3 linked regions of the Phreatobacter oligotrophus genome follow. The protein of the gene in region 3 interacts with the protein of the main gene of each other region in a pairwise test. Links are inferred from orthologs where the notes say so. Each region holds a gene or a part of one and is shown on either strand. Other genes may lie near its edges. The genes, in order: dnaE, ctaD and C8P69_RS07645.

Region 1 (8,514 bases), on a different replicon or contig from region 3:
TGAAGAAGCACGGCGCGCCCTTCACAATCTACCTGCCGACCTCGTTCATGGACCGCCGCGGCGAGCTCTGGTGGCTGGTCCTGGAACACACCGTGCGCACCCAGCGCGCCGTGACCGCGACCATTGCCGGTCGCTCCGTCCATTTCGACTGTTCGACCGCGTCGCTGAAGACCGAGGCCTTTCGCGAGATCTACTGGTGGTTGCGATCGCTGCCCGAGACCGAGCTGCGCGCCTATGTCCGCGACCTCTCCGCCCGCCACGGCATCGACTTCCGCGACATCTGCCGCGACCTCTGCATGACCTGGGACGAGGTGAGGGCGCTCGGCGCCGACCCCCTGGTCACCTTCGGCGCCCATACGGTCGAGCACCTGATGCTCGCCAAGTTCCCGGAGGAGACGGTCCGGCAGGAGCTGGTCGCCTCCAAGGCGCGGGTCAAGGACGAGCTCGGCCGCCCCGTGCACCATTTCGCCTATCCGGTGGGGGACCCGACCTCGGCCGGGCCGCGCGAATTTGCCCTTGCCCGGGAGGCGGGCTTCACCACCGCGGTGACGACGCGCCCCGGCGTGCTCTTTGCCGAGCATGCCGACCACCTGACCGCTCTGCCCCGCGTCTCGCTCAACGGCCATTTCCAGTCGCTGCGCTATCTCGACGTGCTGCTCTCCGGCGCCGCCTTCGCCTTTTTCAACAGGTTCCGCAGGGTGAACGCGGCCTGAGCGGCCTCCACCGGATTTTCCGCCGCGCCCCCGTCGCGAGAAGGCCTGAATCAGATAGTTTGTGACGCCGGCCGCCTGTCGCGGTCTGCCCAGCATGAACGGTCGATGTCAGACGCCAACGGAACTCGCCCCTTTTCCGCCTTCGAGTGGATGCTGTCGCTGCGCTACCTGCGGGCGCGGCGGAAGGAGGGATTCATCTCGGTCATCGCCGGCTTCTCCTTCGTCGGCATCATGCTCGGCGTCGCGACGCTGATCATCGTCATGGCGGTGATGAACGGCTTCCGGAAGGAGCTGCTCGGCAAGATCCTCGGCGTCCAGGGCCACATGGTGCTGCAGCCGATCGACACGCCCCTGACCGACTATGCGGCGGTGGCGACGCGGCTGATGCGCATCCAGGGCGTCCGGCTTGCCGCTCCCGTCATCGAGGGCCAGGCGCTGGCCTCTTCCGCCTTTAACGCCGGCGGCGCCATCGTCCGCGGCATGCGGGCCGAGGATTTACGGCGCCTGCCGCTCATCTCCACCAACATCAAGCAGGGCGGGCTGCAGGATTTCGACACGACCGAGGGCGTCATGGTGGGCCAGCGGCTCGCCAACCAGCTGTCGCTGCGCCTCGGCGACAGCCTGACGCTGGTCTCGCCGAAGGGTTCCTCGACGCCCATGGGCATGACGCCGCGGATCAAGGCCTATCCGATCGTCGCCATCTTCGAGGTGGGCATGACCGAGTATGACTCGGCCTTCGTCTTCATGCCCTTCAACGAGGCCCAGGCCTATTTCAACCGCGACGGCGACGCCTCCTCGATCGAGGTCTATACCGACAATGCCGACCGCATCGAGCACTACCGGCGCGTCGTGTCGGAGAGCGTCGAGCGGCCGGTCTTCATCGTCGACTGGCGCCAGCGCAACGCCACCTTCTTCTCGGCCCTGCAGGTCGAGCGAAACGTCATGTTCATGATCCTGACGCTCATCGTCTTCGTCGCGGCGCTGAACATCATTTCCGGCCTCATCATGCTGGTGAAGGACAAGGGGCGCGACATCGCCATCCTGCGGACCATGGGGGCGACGCGCGGCGCGGTGATGCGCATCTTCCTCATCACCGGCGCCTCCATCGGCGTGGTCGGCACGCTGGCCGGCTTTGCGCTGGGCGTCATCGTCTGCCTCAACATCCAGTCCATCCAGGAATTCGTCTCCTGGGTCACCGGCACCACGTTGTGGGACCCGACGGTGCGCTTCCTCACCCAGATCCCCGCCGACATGTCCACCGGCGAGACGCTGTCGGTCCTCGTCATGGCGCTGACCCTGTCCCTGCTCGCGACGCTCTATCCGTCCTGGCGGGCGGCCAAGCTCGATCCGGTCGAGGCGCTGCGCTATGAGTGACGTCGTGAACGCCGACCGCCCGGCCGCCAGCGCCCCGAACGAGGAGGCGCCGGTCCTCTGGCTCGACAAGGTCGAGCGCCGCTACACCGAGGCCGGCGCGCCGCTCGAGATCCTCAAGGGCGTCGACTTCGCCATCTGGCCGGGCGAGACCGTGGCGCTCATTGCGCCCTCCGGCACCGGCAAGTCGACGCTGCTTCACGTCGCCGGCCTGCTCGAGGCCCCCGATGGCGGCGAGGTCTATATCGCCGGCAAGGCCACCTCGAAGCTCGCCGACAAGGACCGCACCCGCATCCGCCGCAACGAGATCGGCTTCGTCTACCAGTTCCACCACCTGCTGCCCGAATTCTCGGCGCTGGAGAACGTGGTCCTGCCGCAGATGATCCGCGGGCTCACCTACAAGGAGGCGAAGGCGCGGGCCTCCGAGCTTTTGACCTATCTCGGCCTCGGCGAGCGCCAGACCCACCGTCCCGCCGAGCTCTCGGGCGGCGAGCAGCAGCGCGTCGCCATCGCCCGCGCCGTGGCCAATGCGCCGAGCATCCTGCTCGCCGACGAGCCCACCGGCAATCTCGACCCCAAGACCGCCGACCACGTCTTCTCGGCGCTCGGCCAGCTGGTGCGCGCCTCGCGGCTCGCCGCCGTGGTCGCGACCCACAACATGGACCTCGCCGCCCGGATGGACCGGCGGGTGACCATCCGCGACGGGCTCATCGTCGAACTGTGATGATCTTTACGTTTCGGTAACCGGATGTGTTCGCGCTCCGTTCTCTTCGCTGGACATGAGAACAAAAAAGGAACATGCTGATCTGGTCGCTGAAAACGGAGGACGACATGATCCGCAGTTTCATCGAAGACGCCGCCGCCCTTGTGGCCCTCGGCCTTTTCACCGGCATGCTCACCGTCTGGGCCCAGGCCTTGAATGGCTGACCCCAACCGCTGAGAGACAACCCCACAGCCTGTGCATAGCGGGAGGCCGACGCTCACCGCGCTTGTCGTGAGCCGCCTTGGGGCGGCAAGGTCCGGAGAGACGAGTCGCGCGGCAGGGGCCGCGCCACCGGGAGGCAGGATGTCCGCGCAACCCTTCGTGCATCTGAGGGTCCATTCCTCCTTCTCGCTGCTCGAGGGGGCGCTCTCGGTCGGCAAGCTCGCCAAGCTCGCCGGGCACGACCGGATGCCGGCGGTGGCCATCACCGACACCAACAACCTCTTCGCCGCGCTCGAATTCTCCGAGAAGCTGAAGGGCGAGGGGATCCAGCCCATCGTCGGGCTGACCCTCGGCCTCGACTGCGGCGACCGCGCCGTCGATCCGCGCCGGCCGAACCTTCAAGGCGTGAAGCCGCGCATCGCGGTGCTCGCGGCCTCCGAGGAGGGCTACCGCAACCTCATGGCCCTGACGACGCGGGCCTTCATGGACAGCCCCGATCCTGCCGATGCCGGTGTCGCCTTCGCGGTGCTGGAGGCCCATGCGGGCGGGCTGATCGCGCTGACCGGCGGGCCCGGCGGGCCGGTCGACCAGGCCTTCCGGGAGGGGCAGGGGGACCTTGCCCGGGCGCGCCTTGCCCGCCTCCATGCCGCCTTCGGCGACCGCCTCTATGTCGAGCTCCAGCGCCACGGGCTCGACGAGGAGCGGGCCGTGGAGCCTGACCTCGTCGAGGAGGCCTACCGCCTCGGCCTGCCGCTGGTCGCCACCAACCAGTGCTACTTCGCCTCGCTCGGCGACTATGAGAGCCACGACGCGCTCATCGCCATCGCCGAGGGGCGCATCCTCTCCGATCCCGAGCGGCGCCGGCTCACGCCCGAGCACCGGTTCAAGACCCAGGCCGAGATGGTCGCGCTCTTTGCCGACCTGCCGGAGGCCGTCGCCTCGACGATCGAGATCGCCCGGCGCTGCCACTACCGGCCGAAGACCCGCAAGCCCATCCTGCCGACCTTCACGGAAGAAGCTGGCGGCGTCGCGCTGGACGAGGCGGCGGCGCTCGCCCGCCAGGCCCGCGAGGGGCTCGACCGGCGGCTCGCCGCCCATGGCCCTGCGCCCGGCCTCACCGAGAAGGACTATCGCGACCGGCTCGATTTCGAGCTCTCGATCATCGAGCGCATGAAGTTCCCCGGCTATTTCCTCATCGTGTCGGACTTCATCAAATGGGCGAAGGCCCATGACATCCCGGTGGGACCGGGCCGCGGCTCGGGCGCCGGCTCGCTGGTGGCCTATGCGCTCACCATCACCGACCTCGATCCGCTGCGCTTCGCCCTGCTCTTCGAGCGCTTCCTCAACCCCGAGCGCGTGTCGATGCCGGACTTCGACATCGACTTCTGCCAGGACCGCCGCGACGAGGTGATCCGCTACGTGCAGGAGCGCTATGGGCGCGCCCAGGTCGCCCAGATCATCACCTTCGGTACTCTGCAGGCGCGCGGCGTGCTGCGCGATGTCGGCCGCGTCCTCGAACTCTCCTACGGCCAGGTCGACAAGCTATGCAAGCTGGTGCCGCAGAACCCGGCGGCGCCCGTGACCCTCGACAAGGCGATCGAGGGCGAGCCGAAGCTGCAGGCGGCCCGCGACGAGGATCCGGTGATCGCCCGCCTCTTCGACGTCTCCACCAAGCTTGAGGGCCTCAACCGCCACGCCTCGACCCACGCCGCCGGCCTCGTCATCGGCGACCGGCCGCTGGTCGAGCTCGTTCCGCTCTACCGAGACCCCAAGACCGACATGCCGGTCACCCAGTTCAACATGAAATGGGTGGAGCAGGCGGGCCTGGTGAAGTTCGACTTCCTCGGCCTGAAGACCCTCACCGTGCTGCAGAAGGCGGTGGACCTGATCCGCCGCCGCGGCATCGACATCGACCTCGCGGCCATCCCACTCGATGACGCCAGGACCTACGATATGCTGGCCAAGGGCGAGACGGTCGGCGTGTTCCAGGTGGAAAGCGCGGGCATGCGCAAGGCGCTCGTCGAGATGAAGGCGAGCCGCTTCGAGGACATCATCGCCCTCGTCGCCCTCTACCGGCCGGGCCCGATGGCCAACATTCCCGTCTATTGCGCCCGAAAGCACGGGCTGGAACAGCCCGAATATCCCCATCCCCTGCTGGAACAGGTGCTGTCCGAGACCCACGGCATCATCGTCTACCAGGAGCAGGTGATGCAGGCGGCGCAGATCCTGTCGGGCTATTCGCTCGGCGAGGCCGACCTCCTGCGCCGCGCCATGGGCAAGAAGATCAAGGCGGAGATGGACAAGCAGCGCGAGCGCTTCGTCTCCGGCTGCGTCGAGCGGTCGATCCCCAAGGCCAAGGCCGACGAGATCTTCGACCTGCTGGCCAAGTTCGCCGACTACGGCTTCAACAAGAGCCACGCGGCCGCCTATGCCCTGGTCTCCTACCAGACGGCCTATCTGAAGGCGAACTACCCGGTCGAGTTCATGGCGGCCTCCATGACGCTCGACCTCTCCAACACTGACAAGCTCTCGGAATTCCGCCGCGAGGCGCTGCGGCTCGGCATCCCCGTCGATCCGCCGAGCATCAACCGCTCCGGCGTTCACTTCGACGTCGCCGACGGCCACATCCTCTATGCGCTCGCAGCCGTGAAGGGGGTCGGCGCCCAGGCGGTGGAGGCGATCGTCCAGGCGCGCGGCGACAAGCCCTTCCGCGACCTCGGCGACTTCGCCCAGCGCATCAATCCGCGCATGCTCAACCGCAAGACGCTGGAGAACCTCGCGTCGGCCGGCGCCTTCGACGACCTCGAGCCGAACCGCGCCGCGGCCTTCGCCGCCATCGACCAGGTGCTGGCCGAGGCGCAGCGCCAGGCCGAGGGCCGGGCGCTCGGCCAGGACGAACTCTTCGGCGGCTCGGGCGCGCCGCTCATCCGCGTGCCGAAGGTCGAGCCCTGGCTCCCCGCCGAGAAGCTCGACGAGGAATACAAGGCCATCGGCTTCTTCCTCTCCGGCCACCCGCTCGACGACTACCAGGCGGCGCTGAAGCGCCTGCGCATCGAGCCCTATGCCCAGTTCGCCCGCTCGGTGCGCCAGGGGGCAAGCGCCGGCCGCCTCGCCGGCGTCGTCACCGCCCGCCAGGAGCGCCGCACCAAGACCGGCAATAAGATGGGCATCGTCACCTTCTCCGACCCTTCGGGCCATTACGAGGGCGTGCTGTTCTCCGAAGGCCTCGCGCTCTACCGCGACCTGCTGGAACCCGGCCGGGCCGTGCTCATGGCGGTCGGCGCCGAGGTGCAGGGCGAGGATGTCCGCATCCGCATCCAGTCGGTCGAGCCACTGGATGAGGCGGCGGTGCGCGTCCAGAAGGGGTTCCGCGTCTTCATCGAGGATCTCGGCGCGGTCGACAGCGTCGCCAAGCGCCTGCCGGGCAAGGGCGACGGCGAGGTCAGCCTCGTCATCCGCCTCGCCGATGCAGCGAGCGAGGTCGAGGTGAAGCTGCCGGGGCGCTTTGCCGTCTCACCGCAGATCGCCGGCGCCATCAAGGCGGTGCCGGGCGTGCAGGCGGTGATGGAGCTCTAGGGGGCAAGGCCCTTGAGCCGCGCCGGCAGGTCGGCGATCGCCGCCTCGTCGGCATTGGCGAAGGCGAAGCGCAGGTGGTCGTCCTGGCCCGGGCCGAAATAGGAGCCGGGCAGGCCGAGCACGCCGCGCTCCTTGGCGAGGCATTCGGCGACCCGCTCCGCCGGCACGCCCGCGAAGGGGTGCCGCACATAGGCGAAATAGGCACCGATGGAGGAGATGGACCAGCCGGGGCAGGCCTCCACCACCCGGGCGAAGGCGCTGATGCGGCCGTTGATCGTCGCCCGCATGGTCGCGCGCCAGTCCGCGGTGCCGTCGATGGCCCAGGCCAGCGCCTCCTGGGCGGGGCGGGCCGCGCAGATCTGCACGCTGTCGAGAACTTTCAGGATTTCCCCCATGGCCTGCGGCCCGGCGGTGATGGCGCCAGCGCGGTGGCCGGGCACGGCGTAGCTCTTGGAGAAGGAATAGAGCTGGATGACCGTGTCGCGCCAATCGGGCCGCGTCAGCAGGCCATGGGCGCGGTTGGCGCCATCGGCGAGGAAGTCGCGATAGGTCTCGTCGACGATGAGCGCGAGGCCGCGCCGTTTCGCGAGATCGGCGAAGGCGGCGATGACGCCCTCGGGATAGATCGCACCCGTCGGGTTGTTCGGCGTCACCAGCACCAGGGCCCGCGTCGTCGCGTCGATCAGCGCCTCGGCCGCCGCCACATCCGGCACGAAGCGATCCTCGGGACGGCAGGGCAGGGGCGTGACGCCGATGCCGAGCATCTGCAGCGTCATCTGGTGGTTGAAGTACCAGGGGGCGGGCAGGATCACCGAGGAGCCGGGCCCCGCCACCGCCAGCACCGCCGCGAGGAAGGCGAGGTTGCAGCCGGCGGTGATCGCCACATCGGCAGGACCCACGTCGCCGCCATAGGTCGCCGCCACATCCCGCGCATAGGCCTCGCGCAGGGCGGCATCGCCGAGGATCGCGCCATAGCGTGCGACCTCGGGCCGGGCCGCCGCGGCGCCGAGCCTTGCCAGCAGTTCCGCCGGGGGCGGGGCGCCGGGCGCGGCCTGCGACAGGTCGATGGCCGGGCCGTGGTGGCCGCCATAGGACGCCATCCAGGCGCGCGCCGCCGGAATCGGCGGCGTGCCGGTGTCGAGGACCTGCGGGTTCAGCTGCAGCAAGGGCTCACCAGACGCCGGTGTTCGGCATGGAGGCCCAGGGCTCGGCCGGGGCCTTGGCCTCGCCCTTCTGCAGGATCTCGATGGAGATGGCGTCGGGCGAGCGGACGAAGGCCATGCGGCCGTCGCGCGGCGGGCGGTTGATGGTGACGCCGGCCTTCATCAGCTTCTCGCAGGTGGCGTAGATATCTTCGACCTCATAGGCGAGATGGCCGAAATTGCGCCCGCCCGTGTAGGTCTCCGGATCCCAGTTATAGGTCAGCTCCAGCATAGGCGCGTCGCGCCGGCCGGCGGCGATCGCCGCTTCCGCCGCCGCCTTGTCCTCGGGGGCGCAGAGGAAGACGAGGGTGAACTTGCCCTGCGGAAAGTCGTTCTTGCGAACCTGAACCAGGCCGAGCTTGTTGCAGTAGAAGTCGAGCGACTGGTCGAGGTCCGTGACGCGGACCATGGTGTGAAGGTAGCGCATGGGGGAGAGCCCTTCGTGCGGGAGGTGCCGATGGTGGATGCGGAGTTGAAGACGGCGGCGGACGAACTTGCAAGCCTCCTTGCACAGTCCAGCCGTGCGGTGGCCTTCACCGGTGCGGGCATCTCAACCGAATCCGGCATTCCCGATTTCCGCTCGCCCGGCGGCTTGTGGACCCAGAACAAGCCGATCCCCTTCCAGGCCTTCGTGGCGAGCCGCGAGGCGCGGGCGGAGGCGTGGCGGCGCAAGTTCACCATGGACGACAGCTATCGCGGCGCCGCGCCGAACCGCGGCCACCTGGCG
Region 2 (7,338 bases), on a different replicon or contig from region 3:
CGCGCCTTCGCCGGCAGGGCGCCGAAGATCTCGTCGAGCAGCGGCCCGAGCTCTTCCGCCGTGATGTCGCCGACGACCGCGACCTTCAGGTGCTCGCGGGCCAGCAGCCGGGCATGGACATCGCGCAGGTCCTCGACCGTGATGGCCTCGACGCTCTCGACCGTGCCGGCGGAGCGGCGGCCATAGGGATGGCCGGGAAAGGCAGTGGACCAGAACATGTCGCTGGCGATCGTGCCGGGCGTCGTCGAGCCGCGGCGGATGGAGGCGAGCACGGCTTGGCGGATGCGCTCCAGCGGGGCGGCGTCAAAGCGCGGCGCGGTGAGGGCCATCCGGAGGAGGTTCGCGGCCTCGGCGCGATTGTCGGTCAGCGTCCGCATCGAGCCGGAGAAGGTGTCGCGGCTCGCCGCGAAGCTGATCTCGATGGCGCGGTCCTGGAGCCGGGCGCTGAAGGTCTCGGAATCGAGGTCGCCGGCGCCCTCGTCCATCATGGCGGCGACCATGTTGGCGGTGCCCTCGCGGCCGGCGGGGTCCTGGGACGTGCCGCCCTTCATCGCAAAGGACAGCGCGAGCACGGGAAGATGCGTCTGGCGGACGAGCCAGGCCTCAATGCCGCTGGGCGAGGTCACCCGCTGGACGCGGCTGCCCTGGTCACCTCCTCCCTGCGGCTGGGCCTGGGCGGAGGGTGTGGGCGAGAGCGAGGCGAGCATGGCAAGGGTTCCGGCGGCGAGCCAGGCGAGGGCGGGCCGCATCAGCTGCGCTCCGCCCGGATGAGTTCGGCACTGACGGCGCGGCTGAAATCGAAGGCGCGCGGCGCGAGGTCATTGACCTGCCGGCGATCGACGGCGCGCACCCGCTCGACCCATTGCTGGAGGTCGGCGAGCGTCCCGCCGCAGGACAGGGCCGCGCCATACATGCGCGCCATGGAGGCCTGGCTGTCCTGGGAATAGATGGTGTCGGCGATGAGGCGGGTGCGGGCGCGCTCCAGCTCCTCGTCGGTGACGCCCTCGGCGGCGATGCGGGCGGCCACCTCGAGCAGCCCGGTCTCCAGCGCATCGAGCGCCACGCCGGGACGCGGCGAGGCATGGATGCCGAAGCGGCCGTCCCCCAGCGCCGTGCCGGCATACCAGCAGCCGGCGCTGACCGCGAGGCCGCGGTCGCTGACGAGGGTCTTGTAGAGCCGCCCGTTGGGCGAGGCGCCGACCACCTGCGACAGCAGTTCGAAGGCCTCGGCCTCCCCGGGCTTGGCCGTCGTGTAGGACGGGACCACCTGGCTGAGGCTGAGGCTCGGCTGGCGCACCCGGGGATCGGCGAGGCGCACGGTTTCGCGGGCGTCGCGGATGGCGGCCGGCGGGCGGCTGCGCGGGCGGATGGCGGGGTTGGCGTCGGCCTTGCCGTAGGTTTCCTCGGCGAGGCGGAAGACGGTCTCCGGAGTCACGTCGCCGGCGATGACGAGGATGGCGTTGTTCGGCGCGTAATGGCGCCGGTAGAACGCCATGGCGTCGTCGAGGTTGAGCTTCCGGATCTCCGACTCGAAGCCGATGATCGGGATGCCGTAGGGATGGTCCTCGCCCCAGAGGCGGGCCTGCATCCGCTCGCCGAGACGCGCGCCGGGATCGTTGTCGATGCGCTGGCGCCGCTCCTCCAGCACCACGTCGCGCTCGGGCAGGACGACGGCATCGGTGAGGACGAGGCCGGTCATGCGGTCGGCCTCGAAGTCCATCATGGCCGGCAGCTGGTTCGCGACGACGCGCTGGAAATAGCCGGTGTAGTCATAGGAGGTGAAGGCGTTTTCCTGGCCGCCGGCTGCCGTCACGGCGCGCGAGAAGACCGGCGCGGGATTGCGCTGCGTGCCCTTGAACATCAGGTGCTCGAGGAAATGGGCGAGACCCGACTTGCCCTTTTCCTCGTCAGCCGAGCCGACCCGGTACCACAGCATGTGGGTGACCACGGGGACCCGATGGTCGGGAATGGCGATGGCCTCCAGTCCATTGGCGAGGACATGGCGATAGGCGCGTTCCACGGGGATGCGCGCAAAGGCCGCCGACGGCAGGACGGCAGGCGCTGCGAGCGCGGTGAGGCCGAGTGTGAACATGCGGCGCGTCAGCTCCATCGGCGGTCCTCGTCGTGGGTCGGCTCAGCATCAAGGCACGGAAGCCAACTCGCCGCCATATGACAAGGACGTGAGCCGACTGCCAAACGAAAAGGGCGGCCCGCGGCCGCCCTCGTCGATCTCATGTGAAGGGGCTTCAGTGCCCGACCGCGCCGGCCAGCGCGCGGCCCGACCAGTCATGGCCCCAGACGTAGATGGCGGCGAACAGGAACAGCCACACCACGTCGACGAAGTGCCAGTACCAGGCCGCCGCCTCGAAGCCGAAGTGCTTCTCGGGGGTCAGGTGCGTGTCGCGGTAGAGACGCATCACGCAGACCAGCAGGAAGATGGTGCCGACGATGACATGGAAGCCGTGGAAGCCGGTCGCCATGAAGAAGGTGGCGCCGTAGATGTTGCCCGAGAAGGCGAAATGGGCGTGGGTGTACTCGTAGATCTGCAGGCAGGTGAAGAGGAAGCCCAGGATCACCGTGAACCACAGGTACATCTTCGCCTGCTCGCGCTCGCCCGTGACGATGTGATGGTGGGCGGCGGTCACGGTGGTGCCCGAGAGCAGCAGCACCATAGTGCCGAGCAGCGGGATCTGCAGCGGGTTGAAGGTCTCGATGCCCTTCGGCGGCCAGTGGCCGCCAGTGAGCTCGGTGCGCTGGTACTGGATCACCTCGGCGGGGAAGAAGGCCGCATCGAAATAGGCCCAGAACCAGGCGACGAAGAACATCACCTCGGAGGCGATGAACATGATCATGCCGTAGCGCAGGTGCAGCGACACGACGCGGGTGTGATGGCCTTCCTGGCCCTCGCGGATCACGTCCGCCCACCAGCCGTACATGGTGTAGAGCACGCCGATCAGGCCGGCGAAGAACACCACCCAGCCGATCTGCAGGCCGGCGGGGGCCATATGCTTCATCCACATCACGGCACCGACCGCCATGACGAAGGCCGACATCGAGCCCAGGAAGGGCCAGGGGCTGAGTGGCACCAGGTGGTAGTCGTGATGCTTGGCGTGGGCCTCGGCCATGGAAGTCTCCGTCTCCTCTCCGCGCCGCCAGGCGACGCGGCGATTGGTCAGTTTGTCCGCTCGGTCGTGGCCGGGCCGGTCGTCTGGGCGACCGGCTTCGGCTGGGCCTGGCGGTAAAAGGTGTAGCTGAGCGTGATCGTGTTCGCGGTGTTGGCGTTCGGATCGTCGGCGATGGCCGGATCGACGAAATAGACCACCGTGAACTCGCGCGTCTCGCCGGGGGCGAGCGTCTGCTCGGTGAAGCAGAAGCACTGGAGCTTGTTGAAGTAGCGGCCGGTCTCGTTGGGGGCGACGTTGTAGGTCGCCATGCCGGTGACGGTCTCGCGGGACGTGTTGGTGACCTTGTAGGTCATCGTGTGGGTTTCACCCGCCTTGATGCTCTGGCGGGAGGTGTCGACCTGGAAGCGCCAGGGCAGGCCGGCGCCGATGTTCGAATCGAACCGGACATCGATCGGATGGTCGATGACCCGGTCGGCCGGACGCTCGGCGCGCATCGTCGTGCCACCGAAGCCGGTGACGCGGCAGAACAGGTCGTAGAGCGGCACGGCGGCATAGGCGGCGCCGAACATGGTGGCGCCGAAGGCGAAGGCGGACAGCGCTACCTTGATGTCGCGCTTCCAGTTCCGGGGGGTGGGAGTGGTGACGCTCATGACCAGCCTCACATCGGACGCTGCAGGATGGCCGAGCCCTTCACCAGGGTGACCACCCAGAAGAGGACGCACAGGGCCCCGAGACCGAGCGCGATGGCCAGATTGCGCTGGCGCTGGCGGCGCTTCTCCTCGGGGGTGAGGATGATGCCGGGATCGGAGGTCGGCTCGCTCATGCGCGCCTCACCAGAACCGGGCCAGGACGAGATGCTCGACGAGGAGCACCGCGAAGAGGCCGAAGAGATAGAGGATCGAGAAGCCGAACATGCGGCCGGAGGCCTTGCGGGCCGCGCCGCCCTCGCGGTGGCGCAGGATCTCGATCGCGCACCAGATCATGCCGAGGCCACCGGCGGCGGCAACCAGGCCATAGGTGATGCCGGCAAAGCCGAGAAGCGAAGGCGCGACGCCGATGGGGGCGAGAACGATGCTGTAGAGCAGGATCTGCTTGCGCGTCTCCGCCTCGCCGCAGGCGACCGGCATCATCGGAATGCCGGCGCGGGCATAGTCCTCGGACTTCAGCAGCGCCAGCGCCCAGAAGTGGGGCGGCGTCCAGATGAAGATGATGAGGAAGAGGATGATCGATTCGAGCGACACCGAGCCTGTCACGGCGGCCCAGCCGATCATCGGCGGGAAGGCGCCGGCGGCGCCGCCGATGACGATGTTCTGGGGCGTCCAGCGCTTCAGCCACATCGTGTAGACGACGGCATAGAAGAAGATGGTGAAGCCGAGCAGGAAGGCCGCCAGCCAGTTGGCGGCAAGGCCCAGCATGGTCACAGAGAGAACGGAGAGCACGAGGCCGAAGCCAAGGGCTTCGGACGGCGCGACGCGGCCGGAGGGGATCGGGCGGGTAGCGGTGCGCGACATCAGCGCGTCGACGTCGGCGTCGTACCACATGTTGAGCGCGCCGGAGGCGCCGGCGCCGACGGCGATGCAGAGCAGGCTGACGGCGGCGAGGACCGGATGCAGGCCGCCCGGCGCGATGACGAGGCCGGTCAGCGCGGTGAAGACCACGAGCGACATCACCCGCGGCTTCAGGAGCGCGATGAAATCCTGCGGCCCGGCCTGGCTGACCAGGGAGGCGCGGTTCGCTGCGGTGCTGTCGTCGACGAGGGACAAGGCGAACTCGGGGTGAAGAAGGGTCGGAAGCCGCGGGATAGCGGCTCCCCTGGTCGGTGACGAGGCCCGGGGCGGTGGCTCCGGGCCTCGGTTCACGGGACGGATCAGCGGATCCGCGGCAGCTCTTCGAACTGGTGGAACGGCGGCGGCGAGGACAGGGTCCACTCCAGCGTCGTCGCACCCTCGCCCCACGGGTTCTCGCCAACCTTCTGCTTGCGGGCGAAGGCGTGAACCACGCCGGCCAGGAAGATCACCACGCCGACGGCCGCGATGTAGGAGCCGATCGAGGAGACGAAGTTCCACAGGGCAAAGGCATCGGGATAGTCGGCGTAGCGGCGGGGCATGCCCTGCAGGCCGAGGAAGTGCTGCGGGAAGAAGATCAGGTTCACGCCGACGAAGGTGACCCAGAAGTGCAGCTTGCCGATGAACTCGGAGTACATGTAGCCGAACATCTTCGGGAACCAGTAGTACCAGCCGGCGAAGATGGCGAAGACGGCGCCGAGCGACAGCACGTAGTGGAAGTGGGCGACGACATAGTAGGTGTCGTGGAGGGCGCGGTCGACGCCGGCATTGGCGAGGACGACGCCGGTGACGCCACCGACGGTGAACAGGAAGATGAAGCCGACGGCCCAGAGCATGGGCGTCGCCATGCGGATGGAGCCGCCCCACATCGTGGCGATCCAGGAGAAGATCTTCACGCCGGTGGGCACCGCGATGACCATGGTGGCGGCGACGAAATAGGCCTGGGTCGTGACCGACAGGCCCGCCGTGTACATGTGATGGGCCCAGACGATGAAGCCGACGACGCCGATCGCGACCATGGCGTAGGCCATGCCGAGATAACCGAAGACGGGCTTCTTCGAGAAGGTCGAGACGATATGGCTGACGATGCCGAAGGCCGGCAGGATCAGGATGTACACTTCCGGGTGGCCGAAGAACCAGAAGAGGTGCTGGTAGAGGATCGGGTCACCACCGCCGGCCGGGTCGAAGAAGGTCGTGCCGAAGTTGCGGTCCGTCAGCAGCATGGTGATGGCGCCGGCGAGAACCGGCAGCGACAGCAGCAGCAGGAAGGCCGTGACCAGCACCGACCAGGCAAAGAGCGGCATCTTGTGCAGCGTCATGCCCGGGGCGCGCATGTTGAAGATGGTGGTGATGAAGTTGATGGCGCCGAGGATGGACGAAGCGCCGGCGATGTGGAGCGACAGGATCGCGAAGTCCATGGCCGGGCCCGGATGGCCCATCTTCGAGGAAAGCGGCGGGTAAGCCGTCCAGCCGCCGCCGAAGCCGTTGGAGCCGGTCGGACCCTCGACGAAGAGGGAGATCAGCAGCAGGGCGAAGGCGGGGGGCAGCAGCCAGAACGAGATGTTGTTCATCCGCGGGAAGGCCATGTCCGGCGCGCCGATCATGATCGGCACGAACCAGTTGGCGAAGCCGCCGATGAGGGCGGGCATGACCATGAAGAAGATCATGATCAGGCCGTGGCCTGTGGTGAAGACGTTGAAGGTGTGGGGATTGGAGAAGATCTGCATCCCCGGCTCCATCAGCTCCAGACGGATGCCGATGGACAGCGCGAACCCGATGAGCCCCGCGATGATCGCGAAGATCAGGTACATCGTGCCGATGTCCTTGTGGTTGGTCGAATAGACGTAGCGCTTCCAACCGGTGGGAATGCCGTGGTCGTCGTGATGGTCGGCGGCGGTCGCGTGAGCGTTTGCCATGGTGATTACGATCCTGAACAGGTTCGACGGGGTGCCGGCGCGTCAGCGCGCCGTGGCGATCTCGTTGGCGGCGACGGTGGTCGACCGGCCGGTATCGGCGAACTTCTTCTTCGCGTCCTCGACCCAGGCGGCGAAGGCCTGCTCGGAGACGACGCGCACCGCGATCGGCATGAACGCGTGGTCCTTGCCGCAGAGCTCGGAGCACTGGCCGTAGAAGATGCCCTCGCGGGTGGCACGGAACCAGGTCTCGTTGAGGCGGCCAGGAACGGCGTCCACCTTGATGCCGAAGCCGGGCACCGCGAAGGCGTGCATGACATCGGAGGAGGTCACCTGCACGCGGATGGTCTTGTTCACGGGAACGACCACCTCGTTGTCGACGGCGAGGAGGCGCGGAACCTCGCGGGCCGGCGCGCCGGCCTGGATGCGCTGGCGACGCTCGTCATCCGTTTGCATGTTGGAGACGAAGCTGAAGTTGCCGTGGTCGGGATAGTCGTAGGTCCAGCGCCAGCTCGAGCCCGTCGCCTTGATGGTCATGTCGGCGCGCGGGATCACCTGCTGCTGGTAGAGCAGGCGGAACGAGGGGATGGCGATCACGATCAGGATGAGGACCGGGATGACCGTCCAGGCCACTTCGAGGCCGACATGGTGGGTCGTCTTCGAGGGGACCGGGTTCCGCTTCTCGGAGAAGCGATAGATGCAGTAGGCCAGGAGACCGGCCACGAAGATGCAGAT
Region 3 (7,459 bases):
CCCTCGCCCCCGGCGAGCGCACGGCCATTCCGACCGGCCTCGAAATGGCCATCCCCCAGGGCTATGAGGGCCAGGTGAGACCGCGATCGGGCCTTGCCCTGAAGCAGGGCCTGACCGTGCTGAACGCGCCCGGGACCATCGACAGCGATTATCGCGGCGAGGTAAAGGTGATCCTCGTCAACCTCGGCCAAGAGCCCGTGATCATCCGCCGCGGTGATCGCATTGCCCAACTGGTCGTGGCGCCCACCACAATACCACATGTCGAGATCGTGGAAGAATTAAACGAGACCAAGCGTGGAATAGGCGGTTTCGGTTCCACCGGAGTTTAGAAATATTCTTGTTTGCGCTGTGGGCAATGCCCATATGCGTGAAAAGAAGTTCTATTTGAAGCGTCAAGGTTGTTTGTTTAACCCGGGGGCGAAACGACGTCGCCCTCCATCATTTGAGGGACCTATGTCTATTCTGTCACGTCGTGGCCGGCTGGCGATTGCCGCCGTCGTCGATATTGCCGTCCACGCGGTTGACGGACCCGTGTCGGCCAAGGCGCTGGCGGCCCGCCACAACCTGCCGCCCCGCCACCTTGAGCCGCTTCTTCAGGCGCTCGTCCGCTCCGGGATCCTGCGCGGCCTTCGTGGTCCGCGCGGTGGCTACGACGTCGCGCGCGATCGCGCCAAGATCTCCTGCGGCGACATCGTCCGCACGGCGGTGGGCAGCGGCATCGACGAGGTCGACACGCTCTCGCCGCTGATGGAGGCGATCATCGTCCCTGCCATGGCCGAGGCCGAGCGCGACTATTTCGCGCGTCTTGATCGCATCTCCGTGGCCGAGCTTTGCGCCAAGACCCAGGAAGCCCTCGAGGCGATCCCGGGCCTGCTCGAGCCGGCCTGAGCGGCTGAGAGATGATCCGGCGGCGGCCTCGTGCCGCCGCCCCGTTTACGCCGCCTTGGCGAAGACCTGCGACAGCCGGTCCAGCGCGCCGGTCAGCGTTTCGTCCTTCTTGGCGAAGCAGAACCGCACCACCGAGGTCACCGGCGTCTCCGCGTAGAAGGCCGAGACCGGAATGGCGGCGACGCCATGGTCGCGCACCAGCGCCTTGCAGAAGGCGACGTCGTCGGTGATGCCGGCCGAGGCGAGATCCACATTGATGAAATAGGTCGCCGCGCTCGGCAGCACCTGGAAACCGGCAGCGTCGAGCCCGGCGTGGAACAGGTCGCGCGCCCGCTGCAGTTCGGCCCGCATGTCAGCGAAATAGGCATCGTCCTTGGCAAGGCCATAGGCCACCGCCGCCTGCAGGTTCGGCGGGGTGGTGAAGGTCAGGAACTGATGGGCCTTCGAGAGAACCTTCATGATCGCCGGTGCGGCGACGACAAAGCCCACCTTCCAGCCGGTGAGCGAGAAGATCTTGCCAGCCGAGCCGATCTTCACCGAGCGCTCGCGCAGCGACGGGACGGCGAGGACCGAGAGGTGCTTCTGCCCGTCGAACATGACGTGCTCCCACACCTCGTCCGAGACGACCGTGGCGCCGAACTTGGCGCAGAAGCGCCCCAGCAGGTCCAGGTCCTCGCGCGGGAAGACCGAGGCCGCCGGGTTCAGCGGATTGTTGAGGAGGACCACGCGCGTGCGGTCGCTGAAGACCGCCGCCAGATCCTCCTCGGTGAAACGCCAGTGCGGCGGGCGCAGGGTCACGAAACGCGGCACGCCGCCGGCCCGCCGTACCAGCGGCAGGTAGGCGTCATACATCGGCTGGAACAGCACGACCTCGTCGCCGGGCTTGATCAGCGAGAACAGCGCGCCGGCGAGGGCCTCGGTCGCGCCGGAGGTGATCATCACCTCCTGCTGCGGATCGATGGTGAGGCCCTGATGGTGGCGATAATGGTCGGCGACAGCCTGCCTGAGCTCCGGCAGGCCCATCATCGGCGGATACTGGTTCCACCCCGAGACCACCGCCTCGGCCGCCTTCTGGCGCACGTCGAGCGGCCCGGGATCGTCGGGGAAGCCCTGGCCGAGATTGATGGCGCCGGTCTCGCGCGCCATCTGCGACATGACCTCGAAGACGGTGGTCGGCAGGTCGGCGAAAATCGGGTTCATCGGACACACCCCGGCGCGGCGTTCGGTTCAAAGAACGAAGTGATCGCTATGCCGAAATCGCGCCGGAGAGTCAAACCCGCGGCGTCAGGCCGGGCGGGCAACGAAGGTCATGCGATGTGGCGTCAGGCCGAGATTGGGCTCATGGCGCGCCGCCTGGAACCCCGCGCCAGCGAAGAGCGCCAGCATGTCCGCCTCGGCATAGGTCGAGAGCCCCAGTTCGCTGCGCAGCTTGCGATAGGGCGACACCGCGGTGGCCACGAGACCGGCGACGGCCGCGGGCAGATAGCCATGGCGCAGCGCGTTGCGCAGGAGCGACAGCACATCCGGCACCATGCCCGCATCCGGCGGGATGACGTCGGCGATGACGAGGCGACCGGAGGGCTTCAGCTTGGCGCGGAACCGCCCGATCAGCGCCACGAGGTCCTCGCGCGACAGGTACTGGATCAGCGAGGAGACGACGATGAGATCGGCGGTGCCATCGGGCAGCGCCGCGTCGAGATCCTCCGGCAGTGCGAAGGCGACATGGCCGAGGCTGCCGAACCGCTCGCGCAGCTTCGCCACCACCGACGGCGCGCCATCGCAGAGCACGAGCCTGCCGACCGCAGCGGCCACACGCGGCGTCTCCAGCGCCTCGCCGCAGGCATAGTCGAGCACGGTCGCCTCCGGCCCGAGGCCCGCCAGCCGGACATGGTCGAGGATGCCATCGGCGATGGCGGCGTAATGCACCGCCTTGTGCCGGTCGGAGACGTAGATGGCGTGTTCGCCGTCCCAGAAGGAGCGCCAGTCGGCCATCATGCGGCTCCGGACATCACTTGGCGGAACTCGCGAACTTGTCGGTCAGCGCCATCAGCACGCCGGAGACGACGAAGGTGACGTGGATGACCACCAGCCACATCATCTCGCGGTCGGACATGGCCGAGACGTTCATGAAGGCCTTGAGCAGATGGATCGCCGAGATCGCCACGATCGAGGCGAGCAGCTTCATCTTCAGGGCCGAGAAATCGATCGAGCCCATCCATTCCGGCCGGTCCTTGGTGGGCACGTGCTCCATCTTGGAGACGAAGTTCTCGTAGCCCGAGAACACCACCATGATCACGAGGTTTCCCGCCAGCGACAGGTCGATGAGGGTGAGGATGCCGAGGATGACGTCGGATTCCTTCGCCGTCGGAATCTTCGTCACGAAGACCGCGAGGTCGCGCAGGAACACGATCATCAGCGCGAACAGGCCGATCATCAGCCCGACATAGAAGGGCGCCATCAGCCAGCGGCTGGCGAACAGGGCGCGCTCGACACCGCGCTCCACCTTCTCGGCGGAGGTCTGCGCGGGAACCACGCTCTGGTCGCTCATGGATCGGGTCTCGTCGGCGAGGGGAACAGGGACGGATGCAGTTATTCGCCCTCGCCGAACCGGTCGGCGACGAGGGCGGCGAGAGCCTCGACCGCCTCCTCGGCATCGGGGCCGGTGGCGGTGAGGGTGACGGAGGTGCCGATGCCGGCGGCCAGCATCATCAACCCCATGATCGAACGGGCGTCCACCGTCTCACCGGCGCGCGACACCTTGATGGTGGCGTCGAACCGGTCGGCGCAGGACACGAACTTGGCCGAGGCCCGCGCATGCAGGCCCCGCTTGTTGATGATCGGCAGCTCGCGCACCACCGCACCCGCGGTGGAAGCCGTCGCGGCGGAGCCGCCGATGTCGCCCTGGCCCATGAGACGTCCTAACCCCTCGCCGCGGTCCGCCGGAGACGGCCACAGCCGTGCCACTCACCTGGGCACCTGGAGGTCATACTAGCCACCGCGCCGCTCCGATCTCAATGACCTGCGAGCACGCGGCTGGCGATGTTGATGTATTTGCGCCCCGCCTCCTGGGCGTGGAGAACCGCTTCCTGCAGCGGCTTCTCCGCCCGGACGGTTGCCAGCTTCACCAGCATCGGCAGGTTGATGCCGGCGATGACCTCGACCGGCCGCCCGCTCATCACCGAAATGGCGAGGTTGGAGGGCGTGCCGCCAAACATGTCGGTCAGCACCGCGACGCCGTCGCCGGAATCGACCTGGTCGACCGCCGCGATGATGTCGCGCCGGCGCTGGTCCATGTCGTCGCTCGGACCGATGGCGATGGTCTCCACCTGGCGCTGGGGACCCACGACATGTTCCATGGCATGGCGGAATTCGACGGCCAGTTGGCCGTGCGTCACGATCACGAGACCGATCATCAGGCACTCCGCGCGCGGCAGGCCGCGCGCTCGCTCACGAGGGAGGGTGATAATTTGATCATCTGGCCGGCGGGCGCAAGGGCAAGGGCGTTAACGATACGCCCCCGGGTGCGGCGCAGCAAGGACCGCGGCTGGGATGCGACACCATGAGATGGCTGATGCCACGACCGGCAGGGGGTCGACGCCCGCGGCCACCGGCAGGCGCGCCACGCTGACGCCGGCGATGACGGTGGAGAGGGCGGTCTCCTCCGGCATCCGCGCCGCATCCTCTGCGCCGAGATCGACGACCAGGCCGACGACGGCGCTGCTCTCGAAGAGAACCGGCTGCACCCCCACCCCGCGCCGCTCGGCAAGGCCGGCGATCGCGGCGGGCGCGGACACGACCAGCCGCCCGCCCGAGGCTGCAAGGTGGACGCGGTCATCGGCGACGAGCCGGGCGAAGAAGGACGGATCAGCCTCGGCCAGCGCGACCAGCCGCAGCGCGAGGCTGGTCTTGCCGGACCCCGGGGCGCCACGGACCAGCACGGCCTTCGCGCCGACAAGCACAGCGCTGGCGTGGATGCTCGGCTCCATGGCCCGTCAGGCGGCCGGCAGGCGAACGACGAAGCGCGCGCCCGCCGGGATCGGCTCGCCCTCCTCGTCGAGGCGGCCGGGCCGGTTCTCGGCCCAGATCTTGCCGCCATGGGCCTCGATGATCTGCTTGGAGATGGACAGGCCGAGGCCCGAATTCTGGCCGTAATCCTGATGCGGCCGATCGGTGTAGAAGCGCTCGAAGATCCGCTGCAGCGCGTCCTCGCGGATGCCAGGGCCGTCATCCTCGACGACGATCTCGACGATGCCCTTGAGCTTCTTGGCGGTGACCCGCACCTCGCCATCCCGCGGCGAGAAGGAGCGGGCATTGTCGATGAGGTTGGTCACCACCTGGCTGATGCGGCTGTCATGGCCCGGCACGATGAACTCGCCAGCCTTGCCGCCCTCGAAGGCGAGCCGCACCGATGCCTCGCCGTCCTTGCGCACCTCGTTGGCGATGGTGACGAGGGTGCCGAGCAGCTTCGTCAGGTCGACCCGCGTCGATTCCTGGCGCTGGAGCTCGGCATCGAGCCGGCTCGCGTCGGAAATGTCGGTGATGAGGCGGTCGAGCCGCTTCACGTCGTGCTGGATGACCTCCAGCAGCCGCGCCCGCGACGTGTCGGTCTTGGCGAGCGGCAGGGTCTCCACCGCCGAGCGCAGCGAGGTCAGCGGGTTCTTCAGCTCGTGGGCGACATCGGCGGCGAAGCGCTCGATCGCCTCGATCCGGGCATAGAGCGCATCGGTCATGTCGCGCAGCGAACGGGACAGGTGGCCGATCTCGTCGCGGCGCTGGCTGAAATCCGGGATCTCCTCGCGGGAGCGGTGGCGGCGGCGCACCTGGTCGGCACCCTCGGCGAGCTTGCGCACGGGGCCGGCAATGGTGCGGGCCATCAGCACCGAGAGCAGCATCATCACCAGCGCGGCGACGAGGAAGACGCGCAGCACCTGGAAGCGCTCGGCATCCAGCACCTCGTCGATCTCGCCGCCCTGGGTGTTGAGCAGCAGCACGCCCAGCACGCCGCGGAAGCGCTGCACGGGGATCGCCACCGAGACGATCAGCTCGCCCTGGTCGTTCACCCGGACCATGCTGACCTTCTGGCCGTTCAGCGCCTGCGCCACTTCCGGATAGGAGCGGCCGTTGCGCATGCCGAGGTCGCGGTAGATCGGGAAATTGCCGCCGCCACGCAGGAAGCGGCGGACCTCGTTCCACCACTTCTCATAGAAGGGCGGCTTGCTGCCGATGGGCGGCAGGTCGAGCGTCTGGATGTCGCCGCGGCCATAGAGGTTGCGGCTGTCGAGGATGAGATTGCCCTCGCGGTCATAGATGCGCGCCTGGGTCTCGGTCGGGCCGGTGAGCCGGCGCAGCACGGGCGCCACGCGCTCGGGGTTGATCGGGAACTCCAGCAGCGCCGAGGGATCATCCACCGCCGAGGCCGCGCCGCCGAGCTGCAGCTCGAACAGCTTGTCGGGGTCGATGGGGATGACAGGCCCCTCCACCGAGGTGGAGGCGGCGATCGCACCCGCGATGATCTCGCCCTGGACGAGCAGGCTCTGCGCCCGCGACTCGATGAGTCCTTGCCGGAACTGCGACAGCCAGAGGATGCCGGAGACGAGCGCGACGAGGCCCACGAGGTTCAAAAGGACGATGCGGCGCGTCAGGCTGGAGAACGAGCGGTTGACCACCGCCCGTGCCGCCCGCGCCATCACCCGGCCGAAGCGCGACCATGGGCGGATCGGCCGCGCGGGATGCGCGGAGGCCGCGCCCGCCTCGGCAATGTCGTCCTGGGTCCGGTCCAGCATGGTCTGCGCCAGAGGCCGCCTTGCGGGACCTCACTCCTTGAAGCGGTAGCCGACGCCGTAGAGGGTCTCGATCATCTCGAAGTCGTCATCGACAACCTTGAACTTCTTGCGCAGCCGCTTGATGTGGCTGTCGATGGTGCGGTCGTCGACATAGACCTGATCGTCATAGGCCGCGTCCATCAGCGCGTTGCGGCTCTTCACCACGCCCGGGCGCTGGGCGAGCGCCTGCAGGATGAGGAACTCGGTGACGGTGAGCGTCACCGGATGGCCGTCCCAGGTGCAGGTGTGGCGCTCGGGGTCCATGCGCAGCTTGCCGCGCTCCAGCACCTTGGCGTCGGACTTGGCCTCGGCGGCCGGGTCCTTGGCGGCGGCGCGGCGCAGCACGGCCTTGACGCGCTCGACCAGCAGGCGCTGCGAGAACGGCTTCCGGATGAAATCGTCGGCGCCCATCTTCAGGCCGAAGAGTTCGTCGATCTCCTCGTCCTTGGAGGTGAGGAAGATCACCGGCATGTCGGTCTTCTGGCGCAGGCGGCGCAGCAGCTCCATGCCGTCCATGCGCGGCATCTTGATGTCGAGGATCGCCAGGTCCGGCGGCGACTGCTTGAAGCCGTCGAGGGCCGAGGCGCCGTCATTGTAGGTGACGATGCGATAGCCTTCGGCTTCGAGCGCGATGGCGACCGAGGTCAGGATGTTCCGGTCGTCGTCGACGAGAGCGATGGTCGGCATGATGGTCCTTGAAGGGAGGAAACGAGCGGCCTCGCCCGTTCCAAAAGCGCCAAGCGTGGCAA

Evidence for each region.
Region 1: the proteins of C8P69_RS07645 (region 3) and dnaE interact in binary tests that used the Escherichia coli proteins (3 or more experiments, as listed by UniProt). The link is inferred for Phreatobacter oligotrophus from one-to-one orthologs.
Region 2: the proteins of C8P69_RS07645 (region 3) and ctaD interact in binary tests that used the Escherichia coli proteins (3 or more experiments, as listed by UniProt). The link is inferred for Phreatobacter oligotrophus from one-to-one orthologs.

What each region holds. Positions count from the first base shown.
Region 1 is NZ_PZZL01000001.1:667,716-676,229, forward strand. The notes cover bases 2,754-6,785. They hold dnaE (DNA polymerase III subunit alpha), read left to right. Parts: upstream 2,754-3,150; coding sequence 3,151-6,585; downstream 6,586-6,785. Other genes in these bases: C8P69_RS03380 (ABC transporter ATP-binding protein), read left to right, coding at 2,754-2,808; C8P69_RS24405 (hypothetical protein), read left to right, coding at 2,883-3,011; C8P69_RS03390 (aminotransferase), read right to left, coding at 6,582-6,785. In the rest of the region: C8P69_RS03370 (polysaccharide deacetylase family protein), read left to right, coding at 1-713; C8P69_RS03375 (lipoprotein-releasing ABC transporter permease subunit), read left to right, coding at 819-2,087; more of C8P69_RS03380, read left to right, coding at 2,080-2,753; more of C8P69_RS03390, read right to left, coding at 6,786-7,751; gloA (lactoylglutathione lyase), read right to left, coding at 7,756-8,214; C8P69_RS03400 (SIR2 family NAD-dependent protein deacylase), read left to right, coding at 8,245-8,514. UniProt on the Escherichia coli protein: DNA polymerase III is a complex, multichain enzyme responsible for most of the replicative synthesis in bacteria. This DNA polymerase also exhibits 3' to 5' exonuclease activity. The alpha chain is the DNA polymerase catalytic subunit.
Region 2 is NZ_PZZL01000002.1:562,706-570,043, forward strand. What follows is about bases 4,300-7,155. They hold ctaD (cytochrome c oxidase subunit I), read right to left. Parts: upstream 6,607-7,155; coding sequence 4,993-6,606; downstream 4,300-4,992. Other genes in these bases: C8P69_RS06685 (heme o synthase), read right to left, coding at 4,300-4,888; coxB (cytochrome c oxidase subunit II), read right to left, coding at 6,649-7,155. Outside these bases: C8P69_RS06660 (M16 family metallopeptidase), read right to left, coding at 1-749; C8P69_RS06665 (M16 family metallopeptidase), read right to left, coding at 749-2,110; C8P69_RS06670 (cytochrome c oxidase subunit 3), read right to left, coding at 2,247-3,125; C8P69_RS06675 (cytochrome c oxidase assembly protein), read right to left, coding at 3,173-3,775; C8P69_RS06680 (CoxF protein), read right to left, coding at 3,784-3,948; more of C8P69_RS06685, read right to left, coding at 3,956-4,299; more of coxB, read right to left, coding at 7,156-7,338. UniProt on the Escherichia coli protein: Cytochrome bo(3) ubiquinol oxidase is the terminal enzyme in the aerobic respiratory chain of E.coli that predominates when cells are grown at high aeration.
Region 3 is NZ_PZZL01000003.1:98,273-105,731, forward strand. Bases 12-2,988 are described here. They hold C8P69_RS07645 (aminotransferase), read right to left. Parts: upstream 2,089-2,988; coding sequence 934-2,088; downstream 12-933. Other genes in these bases: dut (dUTP diphosphatase), read left to right, coding at 12-329; C8P69_RS07640 (RrF2 family transcriptional regulator), read left to right, coding at 454-888; C8P69_RS07650 (class I SAM-dependent methyltransferase), read right to left, coding at 2,173-2,880; C8P69_RS07655 (TIGR00645 family protein), read right to left, coding at 2,897-2,988. Also shown: more of dut, read left to right, coding at 1-11; more of C8P69_RS07655, read right to left, coding at 2,989-3,436; C8P69_RS07660 (HPr family phosphocarrier protein), read right to left, coding at 3,478-3,798; C8P69_RS07665 (PTS sugar transporter subunit IIA), read right to left, coding at 3,900-4,301; C8P69_RS07670 (HPr kinase/phosphorylase), read right to left, coding at 4,392-4,874; C8P69_RS07675 (sensor histidine kinase), read right to left, coding at 4,881-6,671; C8P69_RS07680 (response regulator transcription factor), read right to left, coding at 6,702-7,397. UniProt on the Escherichia coli protein: Shows aminotransferase activity with methionine and histidine as substrates, and to a lesser extent also with phenylalanine.